One region of the Lysinibacillus sp. G4S2 genome, then DNA from elsewhere that is predicted to be linked to it. Evidence: riboswitches for the same ligand, from Rfam matches in the RefSeq annotation. Region 1 holds a riboswitch; the other holds the start of a gene.
The links. A riboswitch is a leader RNA that binds a small molecule or an ion and turns the genes downstream of it on or off. The one in region 1 is predicted to bind cobalamin.

Region 1 (7,826 bases):
TGAATATACCTGTTTAATGGTGAAGATTAGTTCTTGGATAGGTTTTTCTTCGGTCATAAAAGCACTTGCTCCCGCATTATAGGCAGCTTGAATATATTCTGCATAATCATGCTTCGATAAAATGATGATTCGTAAATGAGGCATATTTTTTAGTAGTTCAACAGTTAAGTCAATGCCATTAACTAATTTCATCCCAATATTCATTAGCACAATATTAGGGGAGGTAGCAATGATTTCATGTAGTAAAAATTCTGGATTAGAAACGACCCCTACCACGCGAATAGTTGGTTCTTTGTTTAATCTATTTGATAAGCATTCTAATAGTAATTGACGATCATCTACAAGTAGCACATTTATATTCAACCTACTCACTCCTTAAATTTAATTTATATATTATACCCGTTCAAAAGACTTCGGAAACTTTTAATCTACTTTTTTCTAATTTATTGGTAAATAACTAGGTTGTTTTTTAAAAAGCACTTATATTTTTATGAAAATATACATAGATAGAAATGAGATATTTGCGGGAAATACGGATGTTTTTTTTAATTCTATTTGTTACAGTTGTAATTATCTTAATTTAAAGATAATTACCAAAATTGTGATTATACAAGTGTGGTGAAGCGACAGCAACAGAAGAATCCCATCTTTATAGCTGGTGAGATGAATGTTGGATAGTACTTTTCGGGTTGTCCTAATACCAACTGAATGAAGATAAATAGTTAAGAGCTTGGTTGGTTTGCGATGTAAATAATTTATTGTTTATTGGATCAAGGGTTATTCATTAATTCAAAACAATCATGTTAATATCCCAGCTACAAATGTATTTCTTTCCTATTTTAGCAAAGATAATGAAGAACTAATATGGGCATACAGCATCTACTGGTCTATCTTGTGCAATATCAAAGGACATCTTACATATTAATGAAAAGGTGAAAATGGACAGCAAAGAAATCAAAATTATGAGTAAGTATTTAGAGAAAAGTAAAAAATTTTTACAGCATAAAATTTATAAAATATTAGAAAATGATAAGGATTTTTTATTATTTTTAGGGAATGAGCGAGTTAATGGAAGGTATCATTTATCATTAGATGAAATGCTTCAAATTTTAGATAGGATTGATATTAAAGACATGCAAGCATTTATTAATGAAAAATTGAATCATGCAAAAATGAAACGAATCATTCTATCATAATAGAGGTGTTATATATGAATGAAGCAATATCAATAAAAGATTTGTATTTTTCGTATAACTCTAATATACAAATACTGAAAAATATTAATTTAACAATAAATCACAATGAAGTGTTTGGTTTACTAGGACCAAACGGAGCGGGGAAAACAACTTTATTAGAATGTGTACAAGGGGTTAGAAATGGCTATACCGGCAACATAATTGTTAATGGTTTAGATGTTAGAAAAGATTCAGATCAAATTAAACCACTCATAGGTGTACAGTTTCAGTCAAATTCCTATTTTGATTATATTAGGGTGGATGAATTGTTTGAATTCTTTGCTATATTATACAACATGAAGATTACTGAAAATGAAATTAAAGATCTATTAAACAAAGTAAATATGCAAGAACATAAAAGATCTTATGTTAATAAACTTTCTGGAGGACAAAAACAAAGAGTAAGTATAGCTTTAAGTATTTTGAATAAACCTCAGGTCTTGTTTTTGGATGAACCTACAACCGGGTTAGATCCGAACTCCAGAAAAGATTTGTGGAATATTATAAAAGATATTAGAAAGGAAGGGACAACTATAATATTAACAACACATTATATGGAAGAAGTAGAGGCACTCTGTGATAATGTATGTTTTATTAACAATGGGAGTATATATACTGTGGGAAAACCGGAAGAGATTATTGAAAATGCTAATTTAAATTCATTTATTAAAATAGGTTTAATAGCAGATTCTGATGTACAGTATTTAGAAAGTTGTCCGACAGTAGAAACGATAAAAAAAGAAGAGGACTTTTTTTACTTATACACTAAAGACATAAGAAAAACGATAGATTATATAAATAAATTAGAAGATGAAAAACGAATAACAACAACTAGTATTAATATTCAAAAAGCAAATTTAGAGGATGTATTCTTAAATATGACTGGAAGTGTTTTGAAAGTATGAATAGTTTTGTGAATTTGTCTTCTATATTTTTTAAAATGGAATTAAGAAATAAACAAGCGGCTATTATGAGTACTGTGTTCCCTATTTTAATGATGGCTTTAATGGGTACAGCAGGAAAAGATGCGGCAAGAGATGGTATGTCATATATGACCTATATCTTTCCAGGTATTCTAGGAATGGCTTATGGAGCTATCGGTCTAATAGCTTTACCTGTGATGATCGCTTCATATAGGGAAAGGGGTATTTTTAAAAAAATTAAAGTTACTCCAATTTCTACATCAAAAATAATGGTATCAATTTTTAGTACACAGCTTTTCATTATGGCTATACAAACAGTTATTATATTGGGCATTAGTGTTTTTATTTTTAATGTCCAATTAAATTTTAGTTCTATTTATACTCTTTTATTGATTCCGTTGTTATTAATGGGTGGTCTTAGTTTATTAGGCGTAGGTTTAATAATCGGAATATATGCTAATAACGCAAAAAATGCCACAACTATGGGGAATCTTTCAAATTTAGTATTCATTTTTTTAGGTGGTACTTTCTTCCCGAGTGACGTGTGGCCAAAAATTTTAATGCCATTTGTTTATATTAATCCACTTAATTATATTATTGAAGCTATAAGAAAAACACTTATCTTCGAGACTCAAAATCTTAATACTTATCTAACCGAGTTATCAGTATTAACTGCTATAGCAGTAATTACGTTAGTATTTTGTGTTAAAGTTTTTAAATATGAATAATCAAGTATATTCGTTCACTTCAAAATGTCAACAATGCTCAACAACTTTAAATATTGACACTAAAAACACTTTATCGTAAATTTAAAATAATTGCATAAAAGCTTTAGGTGCCCATTGCGGGAGAATAGGGAATAAAGTGAAAAGCTTTAGCGGTCCCACCACTGTAAAAGGGAGTTTCATAGAGAATGCCACTAGCAATGTTCTGGGAAGGTTCTATGAAATGTTGAAATTGAGCCAGGAGACCTGCCTAACTGCTTCGTATTTTATAGACGATGGAAAAGTCTGTAGTTTATTTGTTATGAAATAAACTACAGGCTTTTTATTTTTTTCTCTAGATCAATCTTCGAGTAACAAGGGCAAAAAAGAAAGGGGAAATTTTCATGCAATTATTACAACAAACGATTCAAAACATTCAAAGTGTCGATAACAAAATGATGGAGACAGCAAGGGAGTACATAGATGCGCTTAGCAAGCCTCCTGGAAGCTTGGGGAAACTGGAGTCTTTAGCTGTGCAACTATCAGGAATTACTGGAGAACTATTTCCTGCGATTGATAACAAAGCAATTATTGTCTGTGCAGCAGATCATGGTGTTTATGATGAAGGGGTAACATCAAATCCGCAAAATGTAACGGTCTTTCAAACATTAAATTTTCCTAGAGGAGGAACAGGTGTCTGCGCTGTAGCGAAAATAACAAATGCCAAAATTGTCACAGTAGACGTTGGTGTTAAAGAGGATATTCCACTTGATGCTGGTGTCATCATTAAAAAAATTAAATACGGAACGGACAATATGGCAAAAGGTCCTGCTATGTCAAGGGAAGAAGCCATTCAATCAATTGAAGTAGGAATTGAAGTAGCTACGGAGGAAATAAAAAAAGGGATCAATGTACTCGGGACAGGTGAAATGGGGATAGCTAATACAACACCGAGTGCTGCAATATTATCGGTTCTTCATGAGTGTCATCCAAGTGAAGTAACAGGATTCGGTGCAGGTGTTGGACCGGGGGGGCTGGCACATAAAGTAGCAGTCATTCACAATGCCATTGCATTAAATAAACCAAATCGAGACGATGCGATTGATATTCTTGCAAAAGTTGGTGGGTTAGAAATAGGCGCTATGGCTGGGGTTATACTTGCTGCCGCTGTCAATCGCAAACCTGTTGTGATCGATGGCTTTATTTCTACTATTGCTGCACTTATTGCATACGAACTTGAACCAAAAGTAAAAGACTATATCATTCCTTCTCATGCTTCCGAAGAACCAGGTGCTAAAATTGCAGCTGAATTGCTCGGGGTTGAACCGATGCTACAGATGAATATGCGATTGGGCGAAGGCTCTGGTGCAGCTTTAGCCTTTCCTATTTTGGATGCAGCAAGCTCCATGATGAAAAACATGGTTACATTAGAGGAATCTATACTGCTGTTAGAAAAGTAATTTAAAGATTATGAGGTTCTCAAATAAGTTTTTTATTTACAGGATTAAAAAAACAAGCCCAAATAACAGCTATTTGGGCTTGTTGTTATGCAGTGATGTAAGGAAACGTGGCTATGCCCGCTGCAACTTCCGTAACGGTAAACGCCATTTTTTCATATATGAAAGAACTCTTAGTGCTGTAATTACACCAAATAATACATATAAAAAGAAATCCCCTGAAAATAATTCAAGCCCGATGATAAGCCCGGCTAGTGCTGCCCAAACACCATAGACTTCATCACGGAGGACTAGTGGTTGTCGTCTAGCTAATAAATCTCGAACAATTCCACCACCTGACCCTGTTAAGACAGCAGCTACAATAACGGCACTAATGGACATGTCGAGCTTCACGGCATAGAGGGCACCTTGAATCGCAAATGCTGATAAACCAATAGCATCAGTGAAATTGCCCCAGCGATGCCAATGTTGAATGAGGCGATGTGGAAATAAGAAAAAAATTGTAATTGCTGCAATGGCAATTTGGAACATCATATCCTGCCCCCACAGCGTTGTTACAGGTAATCCTATGAGCAAATTTCGTATAGCTCCTCCGCCAAAAGCGGTTACAATTCCGAGTATATATACACCGAATAAATCGTATTCTTCCTCCATTGCAATTATTGCCCCGGAAATAGCAAAGGCAATTGTTCCAATAATACTAAAAACCTCCCAAGCCAACACTTTCACTCCCTATATGAATTGATCTTTTCTATTAGTTACAAACACTTTTTTGTAGCGTAGAAGTTTCTACTAAGAAAAGTATCAACTAATGCTTTGGAATTATCAGATATTAAATATCCTATTATAGCAGGACGTAATAGATTAATTCCGCAATTTAGATTAGCGTAAAATGCAATTAGAAACAATAGCAAATTTTGCAGGCAAGCTCACAAATTGTTAAGATAAGATTTGAACAAAAGTGAAATGGAGAAGAATAAAATGACTTTTACAACCAATTTAATGGAAGAAACACTAGCGTTAGCTACTAAAATAGAAGAAAAGGTGCGTCCTTTTCATGCAAAGGTAGAGGACATGGCGTTCTTCAACCAACAAAAAGTGCTCGCTGCGTTCCGAAAGCATCAAGTAAGCGATTATCATCTACACCCGTCTAATGGTTATGGCTATGATGATGAAGGGCGTGACAATCTAGAGCGTGTATATGCAGAGGTCTTTGGAGCGGAGGCTGCCATTGTACGTCCGCAAATTATTTCAGGTACACATGCAATTACGCTTAGTTTATTCGGCGTGTTACGTCCTGGTGATGAATTACTTTATATTTCGGGTCAACCGTATGATACATTGCAGTCAATAGTCGATGGCGGCGACAAGGACACGGGCTCTTTAAAGGATTATAAAATCGGGTATCGACATGTAGATTTAATCGATAACAAAACGATTGATTGGGAAGGTGTTGCAGCTGCAATTACGCCAAATACAAAAATGATTGCTATTCAACGCTCGAAGGGTTATGCAACACGACCATCCTTTACCGTTTCGCAGATTGCAGAAATGTGTGTAAAAATCCGCGAATTAGCACCAGATGCTGTTATTTTTGTTGATAATTGCTATGGTGAATTTGTGGAAGCACAGGAACCAACGGAGATTGGTGCTGATTTAATGGCAGGCTCACTGATCAAAAATCCAGGAGGAGGCCTTGCGAAAATTGGAGGTTATATTGCTGGTCGTGCAGATTTAGTAGAAAAATGTGCTTATCGTATGACATCACCAGGTATTGGTGCTGAAGCTGGTGCTACATTAAATACACTCGGTGATTTCTATCAAGGCTTTTTCCTAGCACCACATGTTGTCGCGCAAGCATTAAAAGGTGCCATTTTCACAGCAGCAATGCTTGAGGAAATTGGGATGAATACATCGCCAAGCTATGAGGCTGATCGTACGGATTTAATTCAAGCTGTTTCTTTCCAAACAGCGGAGCAGATGATTGCCTTTTGTCGTGAAATACAAGCGAACTCGCCGATTAATGCGCATTATGCACCAGAGCCAGCGTATATGCCTGGTTATGAGGATGATGTCATAATGGCGGCAGGAACATTTATTCAAGGTTCCAGTATTGAACTCACAGCAGACGGTCCTATTCGTCCACCGTTTACAGCATTTATTCAAGGTGGGTTAACATACGAACATGTGAAATTTGCTATTTGTAGTGCAGTACAAAAAATCCGAAAATAGGAGATAAAAAACTATTCAATACATCCGTTTTGAATAGTTTTTTACAATTTTTCATCAATTCGAAAAAAATATTTAATCTATGTGAGGAAACCTTACATGACTAGTTGACAGTGTAAAAATTTCGTTATATGATTAGCGGGTATTGGAGGGACTTAAATGAGTCGTGAAATTAGACGAAATATGCCGTTATTATCCATGAATATTGTGATGCAATTAACTGAGCTTTCGGCACGTCAAATTCGTTATTATGAAGAACACCATTTAATTGAGCCGCACCGAACAGAAGGCAATCGTCGAATGTTTTCATTAAATGACGTCGACATACTGCTTGAAATTAAAGATTACTTGGAACAGGGCATGAATATGGCGAAGATTAAAAAACTATTCGCTAAAAAGAATGACGCTGTTGCAACAGAAGAACCAAATTTAAGTGACTCAGAATTACGTCGCATCATGCGTGAAGAAATGCGTCAAGCACAGCGCATGCAAAAATCATCCATCCGACAAGGGGATTTATCTCGATTCTATTAATTAAAGTAAACGTACGCTCTTGGTGAACAGTTTAGATTATTTTAATAGGATAGGGTAATAATAAAAGCTAGACAATTTATAGGAGTGTGGAAAACTGTGGGTAAATACACAAAAGAGGACATTAAACGTCTTATCGAGGAAAAAAACGTAAACTTTATTCGTTTACAATTTACAGATATTCTTGGCACAATCAAAAACGTTGAGATTCCTGTAAGCCAATTAGACAAAGCTCTAGAAAATAAAATGATGTTTGATGGCTCTTCTATTGAAGGCTTCGTTCGTATCGAAGAATCGGACATGTATTTACATCCGGATTTAGATTCTTTCGTAGTGTTCCCTTGGACTTCTGAAAAAGGTAAAGTAGCACGTTTCATCTGTGATGTATACACTGCTAAAGGCGAGCCATTTGCTGGTGACCCACGTAACAACTTAAAACGTATCCTTAAGAAAATGGAAGAGATGGGCTTCTCAAGCTTCAATTTAGGGCCTGAGCCAGAATTCTTCTTATTCAAATTAGATGCAAAAGGTGAACCAACATTAGAAGTAAACGACCATGGTGGTTACTTCGACTTAGCACCTACGGATCTTGGCGAAAACTGCCGTCGTGATATCGTTTTAGAGCTAGAAGAGATGGGCTTTGAAATCGAAGCATCTCACCATGAGGTAGCTCCTGGACAACATGAAATCGACTTTAAATATGCAGATGCAATCACAGCTTGTGACAACATCCAAACGTTCAAATTA
Region 2 (7,826 bases), 760 kb from region 1:
GCTTGCTAACAAGAGCTACTGCTGCAAAGGCTTCATTAATTTCAATGACATCAATGTCCGCTAATGATTTACCCGTCTTTTTCAGTAACTTGTTAATAACAAGCCCCGGTGTTTGTGGGAAATTCTCTGGCTCAATAGCAAGCTCTTCATGGCCGATAATCACCGCAAGTGGCTCCCTACCTTCACGCGTTGCACGTTCCTCACTCATTACTACTAAGGCACATGCACCATCGTTAACGCCAGGTGCGTTACCTGCTGTAATCGTTCCGCCCTTGTCAAAGGCTGGTCTGAGTTTTGCTAGTACCTCCATTGACGTACCAGCTCTTGGTGCCTCGTCTGTATCGACTTGAAGCGGCTCTCCCTTACGTTGTGGAATTTCCACAGGCACGATTTCCTCAGCAAAGTAACCTTTATCAATTGCTGTAAGCGCACGTTCATGACTACGAACAGACCAAGCATCCTGCTCCTCACGACTTAAAGAAAATTCATTCGCTGTCGTATTGCCGTAGCTTCCCATATGTGGCCTTGCCTTATCAAAGGCACATGTTAAGCCATCATATAGCATGCCATCCACCATTGTTGAATCGCCCATGCGTAAGCCTGTTCGACCATTTTGTAGATAATACGGTGCATTGGACATTGACTCCATACCACCAGCGATAATCACTTCTTCGTCCCCTAATCGAATTAGCTGATCAGCTAGTGTTACAGCGCGCATACCTGATGCACAAACCTTATTAATCGTTTCTGTTTTCACCGCTATTGGTAAATTTGCTTTTATTGCAGCTTGCCTTGAAGGAATTTGGCCCTGTCCCCCTTGTAAAACGGAGCCTAAAATCACTTCATTCACTTCATCAGGCGAAATATTCGCTTTCTCAAGTGCCCCTTTTATGGCGATTGCACCTAAATCACTTGCGCTTAATGCTGATAGTGAACCTCCAAATTTACCAAATGCAGTTCTTGCTCCTGCTAAAATTACAGCTCTATTCAAGTAAAACACCCCTTTTGTTTTACGTTCTAGAAGAAGTATCAGAGCATTTCTGTTGACTGAACGCTCGCTCGACCTCTTGCTATGAAAAATGGGAGTTTTAAGTTAACTCCCATTCCCATTTAATCTTATTCTACAAAACAATTATTTATTGTGCAATTTATATTTTTCAGATAACAAAAATATTTCTGCAATAACTATCATTTTTCTGCGTTAGTCTCTGCATTCTTGTCTTGTTCGACATTTTCTACAGAAGCTACTACTTCTTCAACCATCACATCCGCTGCTTCTTCAACAGACTCTTCGACAGCTTTCACTTTTTCACCAAACACAGAACGCTCTAATAGCTCTGCAACATCGAATGTACTGATTGTATCCTCAACTTCTTTTGCCTTTGTACCATCTTCAAGCATCGTTAAACAGTAAGGACATCCAGAAGAAATAACTGAAGCATCAGTTGCTAAAGCTTGCTCTGTTCTTGCTACGTTAATACGGTTGCCGACATGCTCTTCCATCCACATTAAACCGCCACCTGCGCCACAGCACATTGCTGTCTCACGATTACGCTCCATTTCCACAAGCTTAACACCTGGAATACCACGTAGGATCTCGCGTGGTGCATCATAAACATCGTTATATCGACCTAAATAACAAGAATCGTGGAACACAATTGTTTCATGAACTTCGTAATTTAACGCTAGACGATTTTCATCAATCAATTCATTTAATAGCTCAGTATGGTGATAAACCTCGCCCTTCCAGCCAAAATCTTGATATTCATTTTTAAAGATATTATAAGCATGCGGATCGATTGTAACGATTTTCTTAACGTCGTTTTTCTCAAATTCATCAATATTCGCTGTAGCAAGCTCTTGGAATAAAAACTCATTTCCTAAACGACGAGGAGTATCCCCTGAGTTTTTCTCTTTATTTCCTAAAATCGCAAACTTCACGCCTGCCTCGTTTAATAAGCGACAGAAAGCTAAAGCAATTTTTTGTGAGCGATTATCAAATGCACCCATTGAGCCTACCCAGAATAAATATTCCATTTCCTCGCCTGATTTTTTCAGCTCTTTTACTGTCGGAATATGAATTGTTGGATCTAGGTCACGCCAGTTTTCTTTTTCTTTACGGTTCAAGCCCCATGGATTGCCTTGACGTTCGATGTTTGTCATCGCGCGTTGTGCGTCAGGGTTTACTTTCCCTTCAGTCATCGTTAAGTAACGGCGTAAGTCAATAATTTTATCGACATGCTCATTCATTACAGGACATTGATCCTCACAGTTACGACAAGTCGTACATGCCCAAATCTCTTCTTCCGTAATGACATCGCCGATTAAAGAAGGGCTGTAAATATCTTCAATGACTGCGCCCTCAGCACCAGCTGCCATTGCTAACTGATTCCCCTTTGTATTAGCAAAGAATTGATAAGGTACCCAAGGTTTTTGCTTTGTCACAACAGCACCTGTAAACGTTAAGTGATCACGAAGCTTCACGATTAAATCCATCGGTGATAACATCTTCCCTGTTCCTGATGCTGGACACATATTTGTACAGCGTCCACACTCTACACAAGAATATAAATCTAGCATTTGTTTTTGTGTAAAGTCTTCAATACGTCCAACACCAATTGCTGGAATATCATCTTCATCTTCAGCATTTTCTAACGCTTCAAAGTCGATTGGTGTTAGCGTACCTGTACGATCTAAACGATTCATGTACACATTGATCGGACTTACAATCAAGTGGAAGTGCTTCGATTGTGGTACATACACTAAGAATGTCAGTAAAATTAATAAATGCGCCCACCACATCACGTAGAACACAACTGCCGCTGCTGATGCTGGTAGGAAGCTGAAAATAGCGGCAATACCAGATGCTACTGGCTCAGTGTATGATAGTTCTTCACCATGCCAAATTAATCCCATACCATTTGCAAGCAATGTTGATACCATTAACCCGCCAATAAAAATTAAGACAAGACCATTTTTCCAGCCACGTTTTAGACGTACTAGCTTTTCTACATAGCGACGGTAAAATGCCCACACAACCGCCACTAAAATCATTAATACCACAAGCTCTTGGATGAATGTAAAGACACTATAGAAAATGCCAAGTGGCAGATGTGATCCAGGTACTAACCCCTTCCAAATTAAATCAATAGCGCCTAGCTGCACCATTAAAAATCCATAGAAGAACATTACGTGAATTAAACCACTCTTCGGATCTTTTAATAGCTTATTTTGGCCAAACACATTGACCATAATATAGCGAATGCGTTCTTTAACACTTTCATCAAACTCAACCTTTTTCCCCAATTGAACATACTTATAGCGTGTTTTTAACAGATAGAAGAACAATCCTACTGCATAAAGCACAACCACGACTGTTAGAACAATGTTTGCAATTAGTAATGGACTCATGGTTGGTCCCCCCTTTAATTTGTCGTCAATTTCTCTCTTTGTGATAAATTCGCTAGCTCATACGTAAATGTACATCATTTCATCATTATATTCCTATTCTAATAAATGAGTGAGCATTCAGTCAACATAAAACGGAAATATTTCTGATAATTTTATATTCTTACATTTTACAAGAAAAAAAGCCACCCTGAATTTTTTTAGAGGGCATTGAAAAACTAAAGAGATTTATTCATTTATATTATAAATCTACCTTTTGAATGTATATAGATACTTAAAAAGCCGATTTGCATCATGTTTTTGATGGCAAATCGACTTTTTTAAGTGTGCTAGATTTCAAAGTAGGATCTTAGTTGATAAAAACTGAATTATTCCGATAAAAGCTAAAATTATTCCGATAAAATGAGATTTTGTTCCGATAAATCTTCAAAGTACAATCAACCTATATCAAATGTCATCCACAGCTTTTGGAGATCAAGTTATTTTTTAAAGACATTGCCACTTCGAATATATTCAATATCTGCAACATTCAATCGATGATTAACAACTCGTGCAACCGCAAATAAATAATCCGATAGACGGTTTAAATACTTTTGCACAATTGTCGGTACATCTTCAATTTCCTTCATAAGCGTTACCATTTGTCTCTCTGCTCGACGCGCTACAGTGCGAGCAATGTGCAAGGTTGCAGCTGCTGGTGCACCACCTGGTAAAATAAAACGCTGTAATGGTGGCGCTTCATCTGATAATGCATCAATACGAGATTCTAACACTTCAATTGGCTGCTCTGTCAGCTTATAATGTCGTTCCTTCATGACGTTAGCAAGGTCACCACCTGCATCGAAAAGCTCATGCTGAATCGTTTCTAAATCAATTAAAATATCCTTGAATAACTCACGATCTAATTCACTTACTGCCTTGCCAATAAAAGAATTTAACTCATCAATTGCCCCATATGTCTCTACGCGTAAACTATCTTTGTCAACACGTCCCCCTATAAGACTTGTTTTCCCCGTATCGCCAGTTTTTGTGTAAAGCTTCATTTCTCTCATCTCCTAGAATTTATTTTTATCAATTTCACTTTGGCGTAATTATAGCTGACGCTACAATAAATCATCTGTAGCTGACACTGCGCTTTCGCTACAGAAAACCCTCTGCTGAATGAAGATAATTTTTTATTGCCTGTACAGTTGTTTCAAAAACACCTTTACCGATAATTTTGCCCACATCCGTAATTGGGCCACCATACTGCATTTCTTCCCCTTTTTGTGTCGCCGCAATTAATAAACTATCTGTAGCAGTACCTGTTGCAATCGTACCACTTAGCTCATCACGAATATTTTCTGATTGCAATGCCTTTGTTTTTGCCTCATTAGCTGTCATCATTGCTTGGAAAAACGCTTCCTCTGATAAGCAACCATTTACGATGACCCATGTATTTATAGTACCAATATATGGCTCATCCTGTCTTTCATGTGCTCGTGACACATCCACTGCATTACCAACACCAGCCGTAACAGCAACAAATACGCTACCAAAAGAAGCTTTAAATTCATTAATGGCTACAAGATTTGTTGGGACAGCTGTTAACATAACGACTGTACTTGTAGGTGAAAAATGCTCCTTTTGTAAAAATTCAGCGACCTCTTTCTTTACATCATTAATGACATAATCTATTGGTACAGAGCGATTTAATAGGCAATCATACCAACCGATACCCGGATTATGGACTGCTGAGGAAACCGTTTTTAACGGAAACTCTGATTGAAGCTGAATGTAATGATCCGTAACAGTGAAATTTTCCTTTTCGATGACAGCACGTTGCTGATGTTCGACTGAGGCCGGCATCATTGTAATTTGAGGCTTTGGAATTTCAGGATGTGCATAAGTCGCTACTCGCGCATGATAAACGTCTTCAATTTGCGAAGCGATTAATACTTCATGTGGTGCCCCAAATGCTCGCATCCTTCCGCCTTCCATTAGTAATAATTCATCACAATAGAGGGCAGCTAAATTCATATCATGCAGTACCATAATAACGGTTAATCCACATTCAATTGCTTCTTTTCGCACCATATCTAAAATTTGACGTTGATGGGCAATATCGAGATGGTTTGTTGGCTCATCTAGCAGTAATATTTCCGACGTTTGCGCAAGGGCTTGGGCAACAAAAACTCGTTGTTGTTCACCGCCCGACAAAAATTCCATCGGTGTCTGTTCATAGCGTTTCACACCTGTTTGTAGCATCGCATGTTGGACCGCTTGTTCATCGCGTTCAGTCCAGCTTGAAAAGAAGCCTGTTTGATGTGGATAACGTCCAAGTGATACCGCCTCACGTACACTGTTTGAAAAGGCATTTGCATGTAATTGTGGTAACACTGCCATTTTTTTTGCCAATGCACGGGCATTATAACTGCTAATATTTTTACCGTCTACTAATATAGTGCCTGCAGTTGCTGGTAGTATGCCACTCATTACTTTTAACAGTGTGGATTTTCCACTACCGTTCGGGCCTAAAATCCCTAATATTTTTCCTTTTTCAACGGAAAAACTTATATCCTGGACAATCGGCACGTCTTCATAGCCACCAGAAAGATGTTCAACAACAATCATGCCCGTCCCCCCTTGCTTCTACGTTGCTTATAAAAAATATAAGAAAAAACGGGTGCGCCAATAAATGCAGTAATTACGCCAATCGGTAGCTCTCTTGGCATAATAATTGTTCGAGCTATTAAATCACAAATAATGAGCAAAGTTGCCCCATTTAAAAATGATAATGGCAATAAATGACGGTGATCTGAACCCCAAAGCATCCGCGTCATATGTGGTACAACTAAGCCAACAAAACCAATCGTACCAGAAACCGCTACTGCTGCTCCTGTCAACATTGACCCGCCTACCAAAATTATATATTTACTACGCTTAACATTAACACCTAAATGCTTCGCGCGTTCCTCTCCATATAACAGAACATTTAACTCGCGTCTTTGTGTCCAAAGCATGATTGAGCCAATTATCACAAACGGAATAATCATTTGAACATAAGGCCAACCTCGCATTGATACTGAGCCGAGCAGCCATCCCATAACTTGTCGTAGCTCCTCACCAGATAATGCAATCATTAATGAAATCAAGGAGCCTAAAAATGAACTAAAGATGACCCCTGTTAAAATAAGAGTTTCCATTTTTAGCGTGCGGTCTACTATTCTAGCAAAGCCCATGACAGCTACCATCGTTAATATTGCACCTATCATACTGAAGATTGGCAATGCATAATTGCCTATTACTGGAATTGATATACTAAAGAAAATCGTCATAACTGCGCCAACTGATGCACCCGAGGAAACACCTAACGTATAAGGATCTGCCAAAGGATTTTTTAATAAGCCTTGAAAAGCTGCCCCTGCTATGGCAAGAGATGCCCCGACAAGTCCAGCCAGCAGAACTCGAGGTAAACGAATTTTCCATAAAATATTGGCAGCTGTTTCATCTGCCGCCTGATTCCACAATACTTCTAGTGGAATATGAACTGAGCCTATCGCTACGCCACACCAGATGCTAATAATTAGAAGCGTAATTGCTGTTACATAGGCTATAAACGTTCTACTCATTTAAAGGCTCTCCCCCTTAGTCAATCTGTGCCTATATTTAACAACTTGTTTTTCTGATTTATCGATGCATTTTAGCTTTTATCGCCTACGATTGTGAATTTATCGACATCAATCATACAAAACAAATAACCCCTCATCATAAAAAGATGAGGGGATCAAATTTGCACAAAAATACTTTTACAAAATCTACCACCCTATCCTCGTAGGCTGTAACGTGTTTTCTATAAAGGCAGGTCTCCTGGCTCGTGTTCCATTCGCTTTTCCATGCCTTCCCGAAATTTTCAGTGGCGCAAATTGAAAAAACTCACACATACAGTGGCGGGACCGCATCGGAATGACACCGATTTCCCTTTTCACTTTACATAAGTAAAGAACCTTTATAATTTTCAGTTGATTTTATTATACATGAAAAAAATAGAAGTCGCCTCGATTCGAGACAACTTCTAATCAAATCAATTATGCCCCGGCATAATTGCGTCCGGAGGCTTTAGACCAACATGATGTTTTTTTGTGCGAAAGCGTAGTGCTAGTGCAGCGTCAGCAACATGATGTTTTTTGTGCGAAAGTGCAGCGTCAGCAACAGTTGTTTTTTGTGCGAAAGCGCAGCGTCAGCAACATGATGTTGGTCACTCAGTTGTTACCACAAGACGTGGCGTTTTTAGACTAAGTTCCTCTATTTCGGCAGGAATTTGGACACCCGCTGAAAGAAGTTAAACTATATCAGAAAAATACTGAACCGTTTTCATTGGCGCACCCATTTCTCGCAATGCCCATGTGCTCTCTAAATAAATATCTGCTAGCTTTTCA

Region 2: another riboswitch for cobalamin. It lies ahead of QUF91_RS03550 (FecCD family ABC transporter permease); the one in region 1 lies ahead of cobT (nicotinate-nucleotide--dimethylbenzimidazole phosphoribosyltransferase).

Annotation. Positions count from the first base shown of each region.
Region 1 is NZ_JAUCFJ010000002.1:1,415,136-1,422,961, forward strand. It holds gene QUF91_RS07145 (LuxR C-terminal-related transcriptional regulator) at 1-363, opposite strand, end outside; gene QUF91_RS07150 (hypothetical protein) at 939-1,196, shown strand; gene QUF91_RS07155 (ABC transporter ATP-binding protein) at 1,211-2,140, shown strand; gene QUF91_RS07160 (ABC transporter permease) at 2,137-2,886, shown strand; cobalamin riboswitch at 2,975-3,151, shown strand; gene cobT (nicotinate-nucleotide--dimethylbenzimidazole phosphoribosyltransferase) at 3,267-4,322, shown strand; gene QUF91_RS07170 (trimeric intracellular cation channel family protein) at 4,434-5,039, opposite strand; gene QUF91_RS07175 (methionine gamma-lyase family protein) at 5,301-6,551, shown strand; gene QUF91_RS07180 (MerR family transcriptional regulator) at 6,708-7,082, shown strand; gene glnA (type I glutamate--ammonia ligase) at 7,179-7,826, shown strand, end outside.
Region 2 is NZ_JAUCFJ010000002.1:655,564-663,389, reverse strand. It holds gene QUF91_RS03570 (acetyl-CoA C-acetyltransferase) at 1-991, opposite strand, end outside; gene QUF91_RS03565 (heterodisulfide reductase-related iron-sulfur binding cluster) at 1,189-3,411, opposite strand; gene QUF91_RS03560 (cob(I)yrinic acid a,c-diamide adenosyltransferase) at 3,888-4,451, opposite strand; gene QUF91_RS03555 (adenosylcobinamide amidohydrolase) at 4,549-6,021, opposite strand; gene QUF91_RS03550 (FecCD family ABC transporter permease) at 6,018-7,019, opposite strand; cobalamin riboswitch at 7,231-7,413, opposite strand; gene QUF91_RS03545 (hypothetical protein) at 7,528-7,686, shown strand; gene QUF91_RS03540 (acyl-CoA dehydrogenase family protein) at 7,730-7,826, opposite strand, start outside.